DNA from 3 places in the Nonomuraea sp. NPDC050547 genome. Region 2 is predicted to be linked to each of the others. Evidence: riboswitches for the same ligand, from Rfam matches in the RefSeq annotation. Region 2 holds a riboswitch; each other region holds the start of a gene.
The links. A riboswitch is a leader RNA that binds a small molecule or an ion and turns the genes downstream of it on or off. The one in region 2 is predicted to bind cyclic di-AMP.
Positions count from the first base shown of each region.

Region 1: linked by a shared signal. The riboswitch ahead of ACIBHY_RS43455 (coiled-coil domain-containing protein) and the one ahead of ACIBHY_RS01375 (C40 family peptidase) in region 2 are both predicted to bind cyclic di-AMP.
Region 3: linked by a shared signal. The riboswitch ahead of ACIBHY_RS27750 (C40 family peptidase) and the one ahead of ACIBHY_RS01375 (C40 family peptidase) in region 2 are both predicted to bind cyclic di-AMP.

Region 1 covers NZ_JBITGW010000022.1:54,621-59,533, reverse strand. The annotation lists gene ACIBHY_RS43460 (hypothetical protein) at 1-770, opposite strand, end outside; gene ACIBHY_RS43455 (coiled-coil domain-containing protein) at 826-1,779, opposite strand; cyclic di-AMP (ydaO/yuaA leader) riboswitch at 1,786-1,923, opposite strand; gene galT (galactose-1-phosphate uridylyltransferase) at 1,990-3,051, opposite strand; gene ACIBHY_RS43445 (DeoR/GlpR family DNA-binding transcription regulator) at 3,048-3,827, opposite strand; gene ACIBHY_RS43440 (50S ribosomal protein bL37) at 3,960-4,037, shown strand; gene ACIBHY_RS43435 (dihydrolipoyl dehydrogenase family protein) at 4,041-4,913, opposite strand, start outside.
Region 2 covers NZ_JBITGW010000001.1:290,551-295,463, forward strand. The annotation lists gene ACIBHY_RS01360 (NlpC/P60 family protein) at 49-1,002, shown strand; gene ACIBHY_RS01365 (LysR family transcriptional regulator) at 1,017-1,898, opposite strand; gene ACIBHY_RS01370 (class I SAM-dependent methyltransferase) at 1,970-2,602, shown strand; cyclic di-AMP (ydaO/yuaA leader) riboswitch at 2,856-3,019, shown strand; gene ACIBHY_RS01375 (C40 family peptidase) at 3,084-3,560, shown strand; gene ACIBHY_RS01380 (hypothetical protein) at 3,630-4,322, shown strand; gene ACIBHY_RS01385 (M48 family metallopeptidase) at 4,319-4,913, shown strand, end outside.
Region 3 covers NZ_JBITGW010000011.1:238,764-243,676, reverse strand. The annotation lists gene ACIBHY_RS27755 (ROK family protein) at 1-1,059, shown strand, start outside; gene ACIBHY_RS27750 (C40 family peptidase) at 1,497-2,090, opposite strand; cyclic di-AMP (ydaO/yuaA leader) riboswitch at 2,118-2,263, opposite strand; gene ACIBHY_RS27745 (3-isopropylmalate dehydrogenase) at 2,363-3,418, shown strand; gene ACIBHY_RS27740 (branched-chain amino acid aminotransferase) at 3,748-4,845, shown strand.

The DNA.
Region 1 (4,913 bases), on a different contig from region 2:
ACGTAGTCGGACAGGTTCGTCATCGACGGGTCGCGCGGGCGCAGGCCCCGCTCGAAGATCTCGTCGGGAGACCTGTCCTCGGCGCGGTAGACCGGCGGGCGGTCGCGCCGCCAGATCGGGTACGGCGTGATGCTCGAGACGTCGACGTTCTTGTCGGCCGCCGACTCGAGGTGGTTGCCGGGGCCGCGCAGGGGTGTCGGCGGCCGCCTGCCGGGCGGGATCGCGCCGGACCCCGCTTTGGAGGCCGGCTTGCGCAGCAGCGCGGACGCGCGTCCGAACAGGCGCAGCGCGCTGCGTTCCAGCAGCTCGACCATCCGGCGGATGATCTCCCGCGCGGTCGTCCTGGCGCCGCCCACGACCGGACCCACGGCGGCGAGCGAGGCGCCGGCGGTGGGGCCAGAGGCCGCGACCAGCCGCGACAGGTGCAGGGCGAGCCGCATGAGCAGGACGATCAGCGCCACCTTCATGGCCAGCACGATCGTCGCGGAGATCTGTAACGCGCCGCCGATGAGCAGCGCGGCGGTGACCGCGTCGCCGGAGCGTGCGGAGGTGTCGCGCCACTCGCCGTCGAACGCCCGGACGCCTTCGCCCTCGTTGCGTGCGGTGGTCTGGGCGGCGTGCGTGGCCGCGGTCGAGGAGACGCGCACCGCCGTCATCGCGAAGGAGATCCACTGGGTACCGGCCGCGTACAGCCGGTCCTCGTCGACGAGCGGCCACGAGACGACGATGTTGAGCAGCATGGCCAGTCCCGGCGGTGGCTGCAGCGCCACGGTGCCCCTCCTTGCCCGGTGATCACATCCGAGGGGTCACACTACTGGGGCGCACTCACTGCATGGAGATGTGCGGGTGGTCGAAGTGGTTCTCGGTGATGCTGCCGCGGTCGCTCATCGCCCGCCATCCCGATCCCATGTTGATGCGCTGCTTCCAGATGACGTACTTCACGCCGAAGCGGTTCTTGTTCTTGATCGCCCAGGCCGCGATCTGGTCGCCGAGTGCCTGGTTGGCGGCGGTGGGCATGGAGCCGCCGGTGCTCATCATGAAGTCGCAGGCCCGGCCGAGCGGGTGCTCGCCGCCGCCGCCCGAGCGGTAGCAGCCGACCTCGAAGGGCAGGTTGAAGGTCTTCTTGATCTCGTCGCGGATGATCCGCATCCGTGAGGTGATGTTGTCGGAGCCGGAGGGCAGCTCGGGGGCCCAGGAACCGTCGTTGCGCTTGCCGGTGCCGTACGGCATGAGGTCCTGGAGCTTGTCCTTGATGTCCTTGATGACGCCTTCGGCCTCGTCGCGCTCCTTGTCCACCTCATCCGCCTGCCCGGCGATCTGGGCGGTGAGCGCGGCGGCCGCGTCGGCGGCCTTCTTCTTCTCGTCGCGGGCGGCGGCGACGCCCGCGATGACCGCCTGCTCCTCGTCGGTGAGCTGCTCCAGTACGGCCGCGCCCGGCGCGTCAGGCGTGTACAGGAAGCCGGGCAGCGTGCCGCCGCTGCCCTGGTAGCGCAGCTGGGCGATCTCGGCCACCCGCCGCTCGGCCTCGACCAGGGCCGTCTCGGCGGTGGCCAGGCGCGCTTGGGCGGACTTCTCCGCCTCCTTCGCCTTGGCGAGGGCCACGCGCTTGCCGTTGTAACTCTCGATGAGCTTGTCCACCTGGGTGTTGAGCTTCTTCAGCTCGGCCCGCAGCTGCTTCTCGCTCGGCTTGGGCGCGGCGAGCGCGCTCGCCGGGGTGAGCGCCACAGCTGCGGCGGTGATGAGACCGATGGCCAGAGCCGCGGGGGACGCAACCGCCACGTGGGGGATTCCTCTCCATCTGCCGGCCGGGTTAGCTGACGGGTTCGGGCATGGAGATGCCCTACCACCGAAGTGGATTCACCCCAGGTGAGGCTGGGTCCCCGGCTCCTGGGCAACACGCCCGGGATTAGGCGGCAACGGCTGTGACAACCGGTGCGTGAGGGATATTAGTAGTAAATGGCGGGTAACGCGACTTCAAGTGGAAATCAATTAGTGATCTACCTGTGATCGAAGCAGGCGTGCGGCCTCCTCGGGCAGCACGTCGTTGACGAAGGCCCCCATCGCCGACTCCGACCCCGCCAGGTACTTGAGCTTGCCGGGCGCGCGCCTGATCGAGAACAGCTCCAGGTGCAGATGTCCCAGCTCACGCAGGTACTGCACCGGCGCCTGGTGCCAGGCCGAGATGTACGGCATGGCCACCCCGAAGATCCCGTCCAGCGCCCGCAGCACCGAGGTGTAGAGCGGCGCGAAGGCCGCCCGCTCCGCCTCGGTCAGCGCCGCGAGGTCCGGCACCTGCCGATGCGGGTAGACATGCACCTCGTACGGCCAGCGCGCCGCGGCCGGCACGAAGGCGGTCCACAACTCGTTGGCCGCCACGACCCGCTCCCCGGCCCGTTCGGCGGCCAGCACGTCCGCGAACAGCCCCGGCCGCCGCTGCGCCGCCGCGAGCTGCAGCTTGGTCCGCGGCGTCACGTAGGGGTAGGCGTAGATCTGCCCGTGCGGGTGGGGCAGCGTGATCCCGATCTCCTCGCCCCGGTTCTCGAAGACGAAGACCTGCTCCACGCCCTCGATCGCGGACAGCTCGGCGGTGCGGTCCGCCCACGCCTCCATGACCAGTTCGACCTGCGCGTCGGTCAGCCGTGAGAACGACGAGGAGTGCTCGGAGGTGAAGCACACCACCTCACACCGCCCCGCCCCCGGCCGCACCTCACTCAGGCCGCCCACATCGTGATAAGTCCCAAAATTTCCGCTGAAAGATGGGAAGCGGTTCTCGAACACCACCACGTCATAGTCGTGCGCCGGGATCTCCGAGGCCCGCGTGTCGGACGACGGGCACAACGGGCACTCGTCGGCGGGCGGCAGGAACGTCCGCGTCTGCCGGTGCCCCGCGATCGCGATCCACTCCTCGGTCAGCGGGTCGTAGCGCAGCTCCGAGGCGAGCGGCCGGGGGTCGAGCGGGCGCCGGTCCACCGCGCCGCGGTCGGCGTCGTCGCGCCGGTCGAAGTAGATCAGCTCTCGCCCGTCGGCCAGGTGGGTGATGGTGCGCTTCACTGCGTGCCCTCCGCGATGATCAGTTCCCCGACGCGCTCGGCCAGCTCGGCGCGCGCCTCGGCGGGCAGACCCTGGTCGCTGATGACGACGTCGGCCTCTGCCAGGTCGGCGATCGTGCTGATGCCGACGGTGTTCCACTTGGTGTGGTCGGCCGGCACGACCAGGCGGTGGGCGGCGGCCACCAGTTCCCGGTCGGTCTCCGACTCCAGCAGGTTCGGCGTGGTGAACCCGGCGCGCGCGCTCATCCCGTGCACGCCCAGGAACAGCGTGTCCACGTGCAGGCGGCGGATCGCGGCGACGGCGACGGGACCGACCAGCGCGTCGGAGGGCGTGCGGACGCCGCCGGTGAGCACCACCGTGCGGTCGGCGCGCGGGGCGCGGTGGAAGACGTCGGCGACCGGGACCGAGTTCGTGATGACGGTGAGGTCGGGCACCGAGACCAGGTGGTGGGCCAGCGCCCACGTGGTGGTGCCCGCCGACAGGGCGACCGCGGTGCCGGGCCCGACCAGCTCGGCGGCGCGGCGCGCGATCGACTCCTTCTCCTGCTGCTGGCGGGCGGACTTGGCGGTGAAGCCCGGCTCCTCCGTGGAGCCGGGGCCGAGCGTGGTCGCGCCGCCGTGCACCTTCTCCAGCAGGCCGCGCTCGGCCAGGGACTCCAGATCGCGCCGGACGGTCATGTCGGAGACGCCGAGCTCGCGCACGAGGTCGGCCACGCGGACGCCGCCGCTGGCCCGGACCCGTTCGAGGATCGTCTGTTGCCGCTGCTGTGCGAGCACGCGCTCTCCTTCCAACAAGTTCAAACAGATTATGACATGAACATGTTGAAGAATGTGAGGTCGCTTGCCGGGGGGCCTGGTGTGGGATACGCATGCCGTACCGGAAAAGGCCCGCTCAAAGGAGGACGACGGATGGCAAGGCGCGCCCGCAAGTCCCGAGCACGCAAGAAGAAGAAGGCCAACCACGGCAAGCGCCCCGCGTCGCGCTGACGGTCACCCGGCCGCGGTGAGCTCCTTCACGGCGGCCGAAACCGCCCGGTGGAACGTCGGGTAGGCGTAGATCATCTCGTCGAGCCTGGGGAGCGGGACACGGGCGTGCACCGCCAGCGTCAGCAGTCCCAGGACCTCGCCCCCGGGCGGCGCCGCCACGGTCGCGCCGACCAGGACACCGTCGGCGGCCACCAGCTTGACCAGCCCCTCGGCCTGGGCGATGTACCCGCGCGTGCCCAGATCGCCCATGGCGACGCGCACATCCAGGCCCCGCTCGCGGGCCTGCGCCTCGGTCAGGCCCACCGCGCCCACCTCGGGATCGGTGAAGGTCACCCGGGGCACGGCGTGGTACTCGGCCTCGTGCACGGGCTCGCCGAGGATCTCCTTGACCACGATGTTCGCCTGGTACATCGACATGTGGGTGAAAGCGCCCTTGCCTACCGCGTCGCCGATCGCCCAGACGCCCTCGGCCGCGCGCATCCGCGCGTCCACGGGAATCGCCCGCGCGCTCTCGTCGAGACCGATCGCGCCGACGCCCAGCGCCTTCAGATCCACCCGGCGGCCCGTCGCCACCAGCAGCCGCTCCGCCTCGGCGCCGCCGACCGTGAAACGGCCGTCCCCGTAGTCCACGCGCGCGACCTTGGCCGAGGTCCGCACGTCGATGCCGCGCCCGGCGAAGACCTTCTCCAGCAGCGCGCCGGCCTCCGGCTCTTCGAGGGCGATCAGCCGCTCGGCGGCCTCGACCACCGTCACCGCCACGCCGAACGTCCGGAACATCTGCGCCAGCTCGACCCCGATCGCACCGCCGCCCAGCACGATGATCGACTCGGGCAGCTCGGCGTTCTCGATCGCCTGATGGTTGGTCCAGTACGGCGT
Region 2 (4,913 bases):
CAGGTGTGATCACTGGGAGGCGACGCTGTGAGGTTTGGCCGGGTTTCGTTGGCGACTGGTCTGGCGATCGGGCTGCTGGCGTCGCCGGTCGGCGTGGCCGTGGCTGATCCCAAGCCCACGATCAAACAGGCCAAGGCGAAGCTCTCCCGCCTCAACAACAAGGCCGACCACGTCGTCGAGCGCTTCAACACCGCCACCGAGCGGCACAAGACCGCGAAGAAGAAGTACGGCCGGCTCAACTCCTCCTACAAGGACAAGCTGGCCACCGTCGCCCGCCTGAGGGCCCAGGTCATCACCATGGCGGTCAACGACTACCAGCTGGGCGCCGACGTGACCTCGTGGCCGGCGATGCTGGGCCAGGGCGACCCGATGAGCATGCTCAACGGCATGGCACTCACCGGCCAGCTCCAGGCGGAGCGGGCGGAGAAGCTGGCCGCGTTCGACCGGGAGAACAAGGGTCTCAAGACCGAGCGCGACCTGGCCCAGGACGCGCTGGTCGCGGCCGACGAGGAGCGCGACAAGGTCGAGAAGGAACGAGCCGAGATCCTCAAGCTGATCCAGGAGCAGAAGAAGCTCCTGCGTGAGCTCGGCGCGTACAAGTCGGGCGATCCCAACAGCACCGGCATCAAGTACACGGGCCCGGCCACGGGGAACGCGGCGGCGGTGCTGAAGTTCGCGTTCGGGCAGGTCGGCAAGCCGTACATCTACGGCGGCACCGGTCCGCGCGGGTACGACTGCTCGGGCTTCACCCAGGCCTCCTGGCGGGCGGCCGGCGTCTCGCTGCCGCGTACGACCTGGCAGCAGTGGGCGTGGGGGGCCAAGCGCCGGGTCTCGCTCGACGCGCTGCGCCCCGGTGACCTGATCTTCAGCGAGGGCCTCGGCCACGTCACCATCTACGCGGGCAACGGCAACATCGTGCACGCGCCCCAGACGGGTGACGTCATCAAGGTCGTCAAGTTCACCTCGTACGGCAGGCGCGTCGTGGGCGCGATCCGGCCCTGAAGCCCCGGCCGGCGTTACGGCCTGCCGTACCCGAGCATGGTCCGCAGCAGCTCCTCCACGGCCGGTGAGCGGCCGGGCGCGGGCAGGACGGCGGCGAGGACGCGGCGCGCGGGCAGGGCCGGATCCGGCCGCAGGAGCCTGATGTCCGGGCGCAGGGCCGCGCCGCCCGCGATCGACGGGAACACCATCACCCCGACGCCGGCCGCCACGAGGCCCTGGCGGCCGTTCCAGTCGTCGCACAGGTGGCTGACGCGCGGCGGCGCCCCCAGCGCCGCGGCGAGCTCCGACAGCGGCCCGAGGCAGTCGGGGTGGCTGCCGTCGATCCAGGCCTGACCGGCCAGCGCACGCAGCCGCACGCTCTCCCCGGCCGCCAGCGGGTGGCCTTCCGGCAGCGCGACCAGCAGTTCGTCGTCGAGCAGCGGCACCAGTTCCAGGCCGGCGGGCTCGGGGTCCCACGAGGTGAGCAGCGCGAGGTCGGCCTCTCCCGCGAGGACGGCGGACGCGCCGCCGCCGCCGACGGTCAGGGACAGCTCGACCGCCGGGTGACGGGCGGCGAAGACGCGAAAGCACTCGGGCACGAACGCGGTGACGGCGCTCGGGAACGCCTGTACGCGCACCCGCCCGTGCTCGCCCGACGCGTGCGCGGCCAGCCGGGTCTCCAGCAGCGCGATCCCGTCGAGCACGTGCGCGGCCTGCTCCAGGGCGGCCTGCCCGGCGCCGGTGGGCCGTACGCCGCGTGGCAGGCGGTGGAACAGCAGCACCCCCGACCGGCGCTCCAGCGCGGCGATCTGCCGGGAGACGGCCGGCTGGGTCATGGACAGCGCCTCGGCGGCCGCCGAGAACGACCCGAGCCGTCCCACCTCTGACAGCACCTTCAGCGACCAGACGTCAAGCATGCATGGAGCTTATGTCTTTCATGCCGAACCCGCAGTGGTGCGCATGGATCGCTCGCTGCACGATCGGACCCATGGATACCTGGATTCTCTCCGCGCTGCCCGAGGCTCCCGCCCGCGTTCTCGACGCCGGTTGCGGCGACGGCGCGCTGGCCGGTGCGCTGATCGCGAGCGGCCACGACGTCACCGCCATCGACCTCGACCCGGCCGCGGCGCTCGCGGCGGGCGTGCCCGCCAAGCGCGCCGACCTGACCGTCTACGAGGACGACCCGTTCGACGTCATCGTGCTGTCACTGTCGCTGCACCACATGCATCCGCTGGAGGCCGCACTCGACCGGGCGGCCGCGCTGCTGAGGCCGGGCGGGCTGCTCGTGGTGGACGAGTTCGCCTGGGACTGGGCCGACGAGGCCGCCGCCACCTGGTTCTACGACGCCGGAACCCTGCTCGGCCGCTTCGACGGGCCCGAGCGCGACCCGATGACCCGCTGGCGCGAGGCGCACGTCGATCACTCGCCCGCGGAGGACATGCTCGACGCCATCGCCGCCCGGTTCGAGATCCGGCGGAGGCGGCGCGTGCCGTACCTGTTCCGCTATCTCGGCGGCGAGCACGCCGCGCGGCTGAAGGAGATCGAAGAGGTACGGCACACGCCGACGGGCTTCCGGCTGACCGCTGTGACGCGTGTGACAGGAGGGGCGAATGGGACCTGACTCACCCCTGGAGCTCCAAGTGTGAGGAGGGTCACATTTGAGTAACGGGACCCCGCTGTCCAGCAGGAGTTCCCGTCCTGACAGGGTCCTTTATCTGATCTTTACAACTTTGCCGGGACTTTGCCGGGCCATGAACCCGGGAGTACGTTCTGGCGTCGCGGCGAACAAGCCATGGCGCCGCGAACCGGCATCGGCCCCGTCCGGGCTCGATGAGGACCCATAGAGATCCGCCGGTCGCCCCCGTACGACCAGGGGCCGCGACCTGCCGAGTCCGTGCAGCCAGGAGGCACGGAGCCGGGGAACCACCGATCCCATTCCCCCGGGATCAAGGGGTGAATCGGCGCGTTCAGCGTGCCGTAGGGCGACTTCCAGGCCCGAATCCGTCAGCTAACCCGGTAGGCGTTCGTGGAAGAACCAAGGAGAAATCCTGTCTACCTCCCCGCACAACCCCCGTCTTGTTCTCGGTGGCGCGGCGCTCGCCATGACCGTGACGGCCGGAGGGTTCGCCCTCCATGCCCCGGCGGCCCAGGCGCGTACCACGGCCAAGACCACCACCTCGGCCAAGACGGCGACGCAGTCGACGACTGCCCGGCAGAAGAGCAAGGCCCGCAAGGCCGTCTCCGCGGCAAGGGCGCAGATCGGCGACCCGTACCGCTACGGCGGAACGGGACCCGGCGCCTTCGACTGCTCCGGTCTCGTCCAGTTCGCCTGGAAGAAGGCCGGAGTCAAGATCCCCCGCGTGACGCACAGCCAGTACGCGCGCATCAAGAAGAAGATCTCGTGGAAGTCTCTACAGCCGGGTGACCTGCTGTTCTTCCGCGGTCGAGGCCACGTCGGCATGTACGTCGGCAACGGCAAGATGGTCCACTCGCCGAGTTCCGGCAAGCGGGTGCGCATCGAGCGGCTCAGCGGATGGCGCAAGTCGTCCTTCGCGGGAGCCGTCCGGCCCGGTCTGTAGTCGCCCGGTCCGAAAGGCCCCGTCCCCTCCCGGGACGGGGCCTTCGCGCGTCCGGCTACCATCGGGGCCGTGGTCGTGAGCCGTCGCGCCGCGCTCGCGGCCCTCCTGGTCCTCACGCTGGGCTGCGCCCCCGAACGGGCGCCCGATGCGGAAGCGGACCTTCAGCGGCGCGCCGAGCGGGCGGCGGTGCGCGTCGCGGCGATCCTCGGCCAGCGGGTACGGCCCAGCGTCGAACTCGCCGAGGACGCCGCACACGCGGCGCGGACGGCCGGCGTGGGCTCGGTCGAGGGGCTGGCCGCGATCGCCCACGACGGCAGGGTCATCGTGATCCCGGAGAACTACGCCAAACTCACCCCCACCGGACGCGACGTCGTCCTCGCCCACGAGCTCACCCACGTCGCCGCCGGCACCGCCGGACTGCCCGCCTGGCTGTACGAGGGGTTCGCCGACTACGTGGCCTACAAGGACGCGGGCCTGGCCGTGCCCGTGGCGGCGGCCGAACTCGCCACCGAGGTACGGGCCGGACGGGTGCCAGGGAAACTGCCCGGGGCGGACGCGTTCGCGCCCGGGGCCGCGCGGCTGGCACAGTCCTACCAGGAGGCCTGGCTGGCGTGTCGCTTCCTGGCCGCGCGCTTCGGCGAGGACAGGCTGGTGAGGCTCTACCGCGACGCGCGGCGGCTGGGCGTGGAGCGGGCCCTGCCCCTGCCGTCCGGCGAGCTCGTCGCCGGATGGCGCGCCTATCTACGGGAGGAACTCGAGTGACCGATCAGCGGGACAAGGCCCCCGCGCGGGTACACCGGCAGGCCGGGATCGCCGCCGTCGCGCTCGGCGCCGTCGTGGTCGCGGTCGCCGCGTTCACCACGCCCTGGCGGGCGCTGCCGCCGGGAGCGCCCCGGGTCGCCCCCGATCCGGCCCGCGACTTCTCCGCCGCCGAGATCGCCAGGTCGCAGGCGTTCGACGCGGCCACCAGCGTGCCGTCGTACCTGTCGTTCGGTCTCACGATCCTGTTCGCCGGGCTGCTGGTCGCCACGCCGCTCGGCGCGAAGGTCCTCGGGCGGCTCAAGGGCCCGTGGTGGGTGCGGGTCGTGCTGGGCGTGCTGCTGCTCACCGTGCTGGTCGAGGTCGTGCGCTGGCCGCTCGGCATGTGGTTCGAGGTACGGCTGCGCGAGTTCGGCCTGTCCACGCAGGACTGGGCGGGCTGGAGCGGCGACCGGCTGAAGAACATCGCGGTCAGGGTCGTGCTGCTGTCCATCATGATCGTGGCGCTGGTGGGCCTGGCGCGCAGGTTCCGGCGCTGGTGGGTGCCCGCCGCCGTGGGCGCCGCCGCGCTGACCGTCGCCGCCTCGTTCGTGT
Region 3 (4,913 bases), on a different contig from region 2:
GGTGAACACGCGTACGGCGAGGGCCAGGGCAAGTCCAACTTCGCCCTGGTCTCCATCGGCACCGGCGTGGGCATGGGCATAGTCGTCAACGGCGAACTGTACGTGGGCGCCAGGGGCGCGGCGGGCGAGGTCTCCTACCTCCCCGCCACCGACGACCTCCCCACCCCCGCCCCCGAGCCCTCCACCCCCACCCCCCCAACGACCAGCCCAAGCCCCAACCCCCCAACGACCGACGCCAGCCTCAACCCCAGCCCCGACACCCGACCCAGCCCCGACACCCGACCCAGCCCCGACACCCGACCCAGCCCCGACACCCGACCCAGCGCCGACACCGACACCCGGCAGAACTCCGAGGCCCGACCCGGCTCCGGCATGCAGTCTGGCCCCGGCACCCGGCCTGGCCCCGGCACCCGGCCTGGCTCCGACGCCTGGGCCGGCTCCGAGGCGCGGCCGGGTTCGGAGGCGCGGCTTGGCCATGACGGCGGACCCAACCCCGACACCCAGCGCACGCCCGACGCCCAGCGCACGCCCGCCCCGGATCTGCTGTCCGGGGTATCGAGTGCCGGATCTGTTGCCGGGGCGTCGGTCCAGGGCGCCAGAGAAGCGTTCCCCGGTGTCGTGCAGGCGGTCGGCGCGGATCAGGGGGATGCGAGCGTGCGGGAGCACGGGGCAACCGAGACCGTGGCCGCGGCTCCGGGAGTGGTGCGGGCGGCGCGGGCCGCCGGGCTGTCCCTGGGAACGGCCAAGGAGATCTTCGCCGCCGCGGAACGGGGCGATCCGGCGGCGCTGTCGGTCGTGGCAGCGGAGGGCCGGCGGATCGGCGGGCTGCTCGTGGCGGTGGCCGCCGTCCTGGACCCGGAGGTGATCGTGCTCTCCGGCGGCGTAGGACACAACCTCGACCTGCTGGGCGACGCCATCCAACGCCGAATCGGCGAACTGGGGCCCCTCCGGCCCACGATCGTGGCCAGCGCTCTGGGTGACAGCGGGGTGTTGCTGGGCGCCGTCGCCCATGCGAGGGGCCGCGCCTGGGACCTGATCTTCTCCACCCGTATGGGCTGAGATCAGCGAGGGTATGGGGGATGCCGCCTGTACGTGCGCTCGTTACGGCGGTCAGCCACCCCCGCTGGACGACCGTCTCCCTGGACAGAGAGGTCCACGTGCGGCGGGTGGGGGTGGGTGGCTTGCCGTAGGAGAAGAACCTGCAGTGACAGAACCCCACGCGACAGAAGCTCGCGTGCGACAGGGCCGCTCGCGGGAGAAACCGCGAAAGGGCCCGCGCGAGGGCCCGCGCGCGGCGTGAGAAAGTCGCGACATTGCCCGCGCGAGAGCCCGCGCGCGGCATGAGAAAGTCGCGACATTGCCCGCGCGACAGAGGCCGTGGTTTCTCCCGCGCGTGAGTGAAGCCACGCACGGGAGAAACCGCGACAGCTCGCCGCGACGGGCCGGCGGGATCAGCGCTATCAGGTGATCAGGAGAAGATCAGGAGAACGGGCGCGTCACAGCGTGGCGGTGGGCATGACGGGCGCGGGGGCTTGGCGGATCTTTTCGAGCTGGTTGGTGAGTTTGACGCCCGCCGGATCCGGACGCACGGCGCCCACGAAGGCGCGGCGGCGCCAGGCGCTCAGCTTTTCCTCCTTGACCACATCACCGGTACGCGGCGAATGCACCATGTGCCCAGGCCGGGAGATCATGCCCACGTGCCCCAGTCCCGAGAAGAAGACCAGGTCGCCGGGCTTCAGGTTCTTCCAACTGATCTTTCTGGAGAACGCCGAGTACTGCTGGGCGGCGGTGCGGGGTAGTTCGATGCCCGCGCTTTCGTAGGCGCGGAGCATGAGGCCGGAGCAGTCGTAGCCGCGTTTGGTGGTGCCGCCCCAGACGTACGGGGTGCCGCGCTTGTCCATGGCGTAGGCCAGGGCCTTCTGCCAGCTGGGCTTGGGCGTCCGCCGCTCCTGGATTTCCTTGAGGCCCTGGCTGGTCAGCGTGACGTCGTAGGGGTCGACGGTGGTGACGGGGGAGGCGGGGGAGGCGGGGGATGCGATGGCGGGGGATGCGAGGGTGGCTGCGGTGACACCGGAGACGGTGATGAGCACAGCGGTCGCGATGATGCGAGACAGGGGAATGTCCTTCCACAAGGCCTACCGGGTTAGCTGTCGGGCTCGGGCCTGGAAGTCGCCCTACGGCGTGGTAAGCGCCGATTCGCCCCAATGGGGGAGGTGGGTCCCCGGCTCCGCACTGCGGTGTGCGGATTAGGCTGGTGGGACTCTAACGAAACAGTCAAAAGCGTGCAAATCGGGCAAAATGGAGTGTCCGGGAAATGAGATGGGTTGCTCGTCAGGCGAGACGACCCGGTAAGGTACCGCCCATGGAGTCGCGTAGCATTCGCCTGGCCGTCATCCCCGGAGACGGCATCGGTACCGAGGTCGTGACCGAGGGCCTCAAGGTTCTCGAGGCGGTCGGTCCCAAGTTCGACATCACCGAGTACGACCTCGGCGCGGACCGCTACGCCAGGACCGGCGAGGTCCTACCCGACTCCGTGCTGCAGGAGCTGCGCGGCTACGACGCGATCCTGCTCGGCGCCGTCGGCGATCCCCGCAAGGTGCCGCCCGGCCTGCTGGAGCGCGACCTGCTCCTGCGCATCCGCTTCGACTTCGACCACTACGTCAACCTGCGCCCGGTCAAGCTGCTGCCCGGCGTCGCGACGCCGCTGGCCGACACACCGGCCGAGAACATCGACATCGTCGTCGTCCGCGAAGGCACCGAGTCGCTCTACGCCGGCACCGGCGGGGCCATGCGCAAGGGCACGCCGTACGAGGTGGCGACGCAGGAGTCCATCAACACCGCCTACGGCGTCGAACGCGTCGTCCGCTACGCCTTCGCCAAGGCGCAGAGCCGCCCGCGCAAGAAACTCACGCTGGTCCACAAGACCAACGTGCTCACCTTCGCCGGTGACCTGTGGCAGCGCACCTTCGACCGCGTGGCCGAGGAGTACCCCGAGGTCGCCACCGACTACGTGCACATCGACGCGGCCACGATGTTCTTCGTCAACCAGCCCGAGCGCTTCGACGTGATCGTCACCGACAACCTGTTCGGCGACATCATCACCGACCTCGGCGCCGCGGTGGCCGGTGGCATCGGCCTCGCGGCCAGCGGCAACATCAACCCCGAAGGCGCCGCGCCGAGCATGTTCGAGCCGGTGCACGGCAGCGCCCCCGACATCGCCGGGCAGAGCAAGGCCGACCCGACCGCCACCATCCTCTCGGTCGCCATGCTCCTGGACCACCTCGGTCTGACCGCCGAGGCCGCCCGCGTCGAGCAGGCCGTCGCCGACGACATCGTTGAGCGCCTCTCGCACGCCGCCGCCCGCACCACCCGGGAAATCGGCGACGACCTCGCCGCCCGAGTATCCGGCGGCGCCTGACGCCTCAGGCCACCGGCCCACGAGCGGCCCGCCGTACCGCAGAACGTGAGATCCCCCACCCTCGGGGTCTGACAAGAAGTCTGCGGAGGTACGGCAGGCAACGCGCGAACCCGCAGCTCGTGAACACCCGGTACCGACCTGACAAGCGGCCCAGGCGCCCCAGCGCACTCGCGGCCGCCTGACCACCCACGCCCGGTGGCTCGCGAGAGCCTCCGGGCGTTTTCGTTGCGCCCTAACGGTCGTCCTTTTAGATGCAGTAAGTTCCCTCTACCCGATCCGGCGCAGAATGGATGCAGGGTAGTCCTCAGAGAAAGAGAAGGATCTCCGTCATGACCACCTCTCAGAAGCTCAGCTTCGACGTGCAGCTATCCGACCACGCTCGCACCGCGGCAGAGCGCGAGGCGGTACTGGCGAGCCCCGGGTTCGGGAAAGCCTTCACCGATCACATGGTCTCGATCGACTACACGGAGGGCACCGGCTGGCACGACGCCCGCCTCACGCCGTATGGACCGCTCACGCTCGACCCCGCGACCTCCGTCTTCCACTACGCGCAGGAACTCTTCGAGGGTCTCAAGGCCTACCGGCACGCGAACGGCTCGATCGTCACCTTCCGCCCCTACGCCAACGCCGCCCGCTTCAACCACTCCTGCGCGCGCATGGCCATGCCGGAACTGCCGGAAGACACCTTCGTGGAGGCGCTCGAACTCCTCGTCCAGGCCGACCGCGACTGGGTCCCCACGACCGAGGGCCACAGCCTCTACCTGCGCCCGTTCATCATCGCCACCCAGGTCGGCCTCGGCGTCAACTACCCGTCCGAGAACTACCGCTTCATGGTCATCGCCTCGCCCGCCGCCTCGTACTTCAGCGGCGGCGTCAAGCCCGTCTCCGTGTGGCTCTCGACCGAGTACACCCGCGCCGCCCCCGGCGGCACCGGCGCCGCCAAGTGCGGCGGCAACTACGCCGGAGCCTTCGTCGCCCAGCGCGAGGCCGTCGCCCAGGGCTGCGACCAGGTCGTCTGGCTCGACTCCCACGAGCACCGCTACGTGGAGGAGATGGGCGGCATGAACCTCTTCTTCGTGTACGGCGATCGCCTCCTCACCCCCGCCCTCACCGGCACGCTCCTGCCCGGCATCACCCGCGAGTCCATCCTCAAGCTCGCCGGCGACCTCGGCCTGAAGGCCGAAGAGGGCCGCCTATCGATCGAGGAGTGGCAGGCCGGCTGCGAGTCGGGCGAACTGACCGAGGTCTTCGCCTGCGGCACCGCCGCCGTGGTGACGCCGGTCGGCTCGGTCAAGGGCGCCGACCGTGCCTGGACCGTGGGCGACGGCACCCCGGGCCCGGTCACGATGCGCATCCGCGACGAACTCGTCGGCATCCAGTACGGCACCCGCCCCGACCCCCACAGCTGGATCCACAAGATCAGCTGACACCCGTGCTGCCCCGCACCCGTGGGGCAGCACCTCTTTCGCCCCGCACCCGCGCACCGGCACCCCCG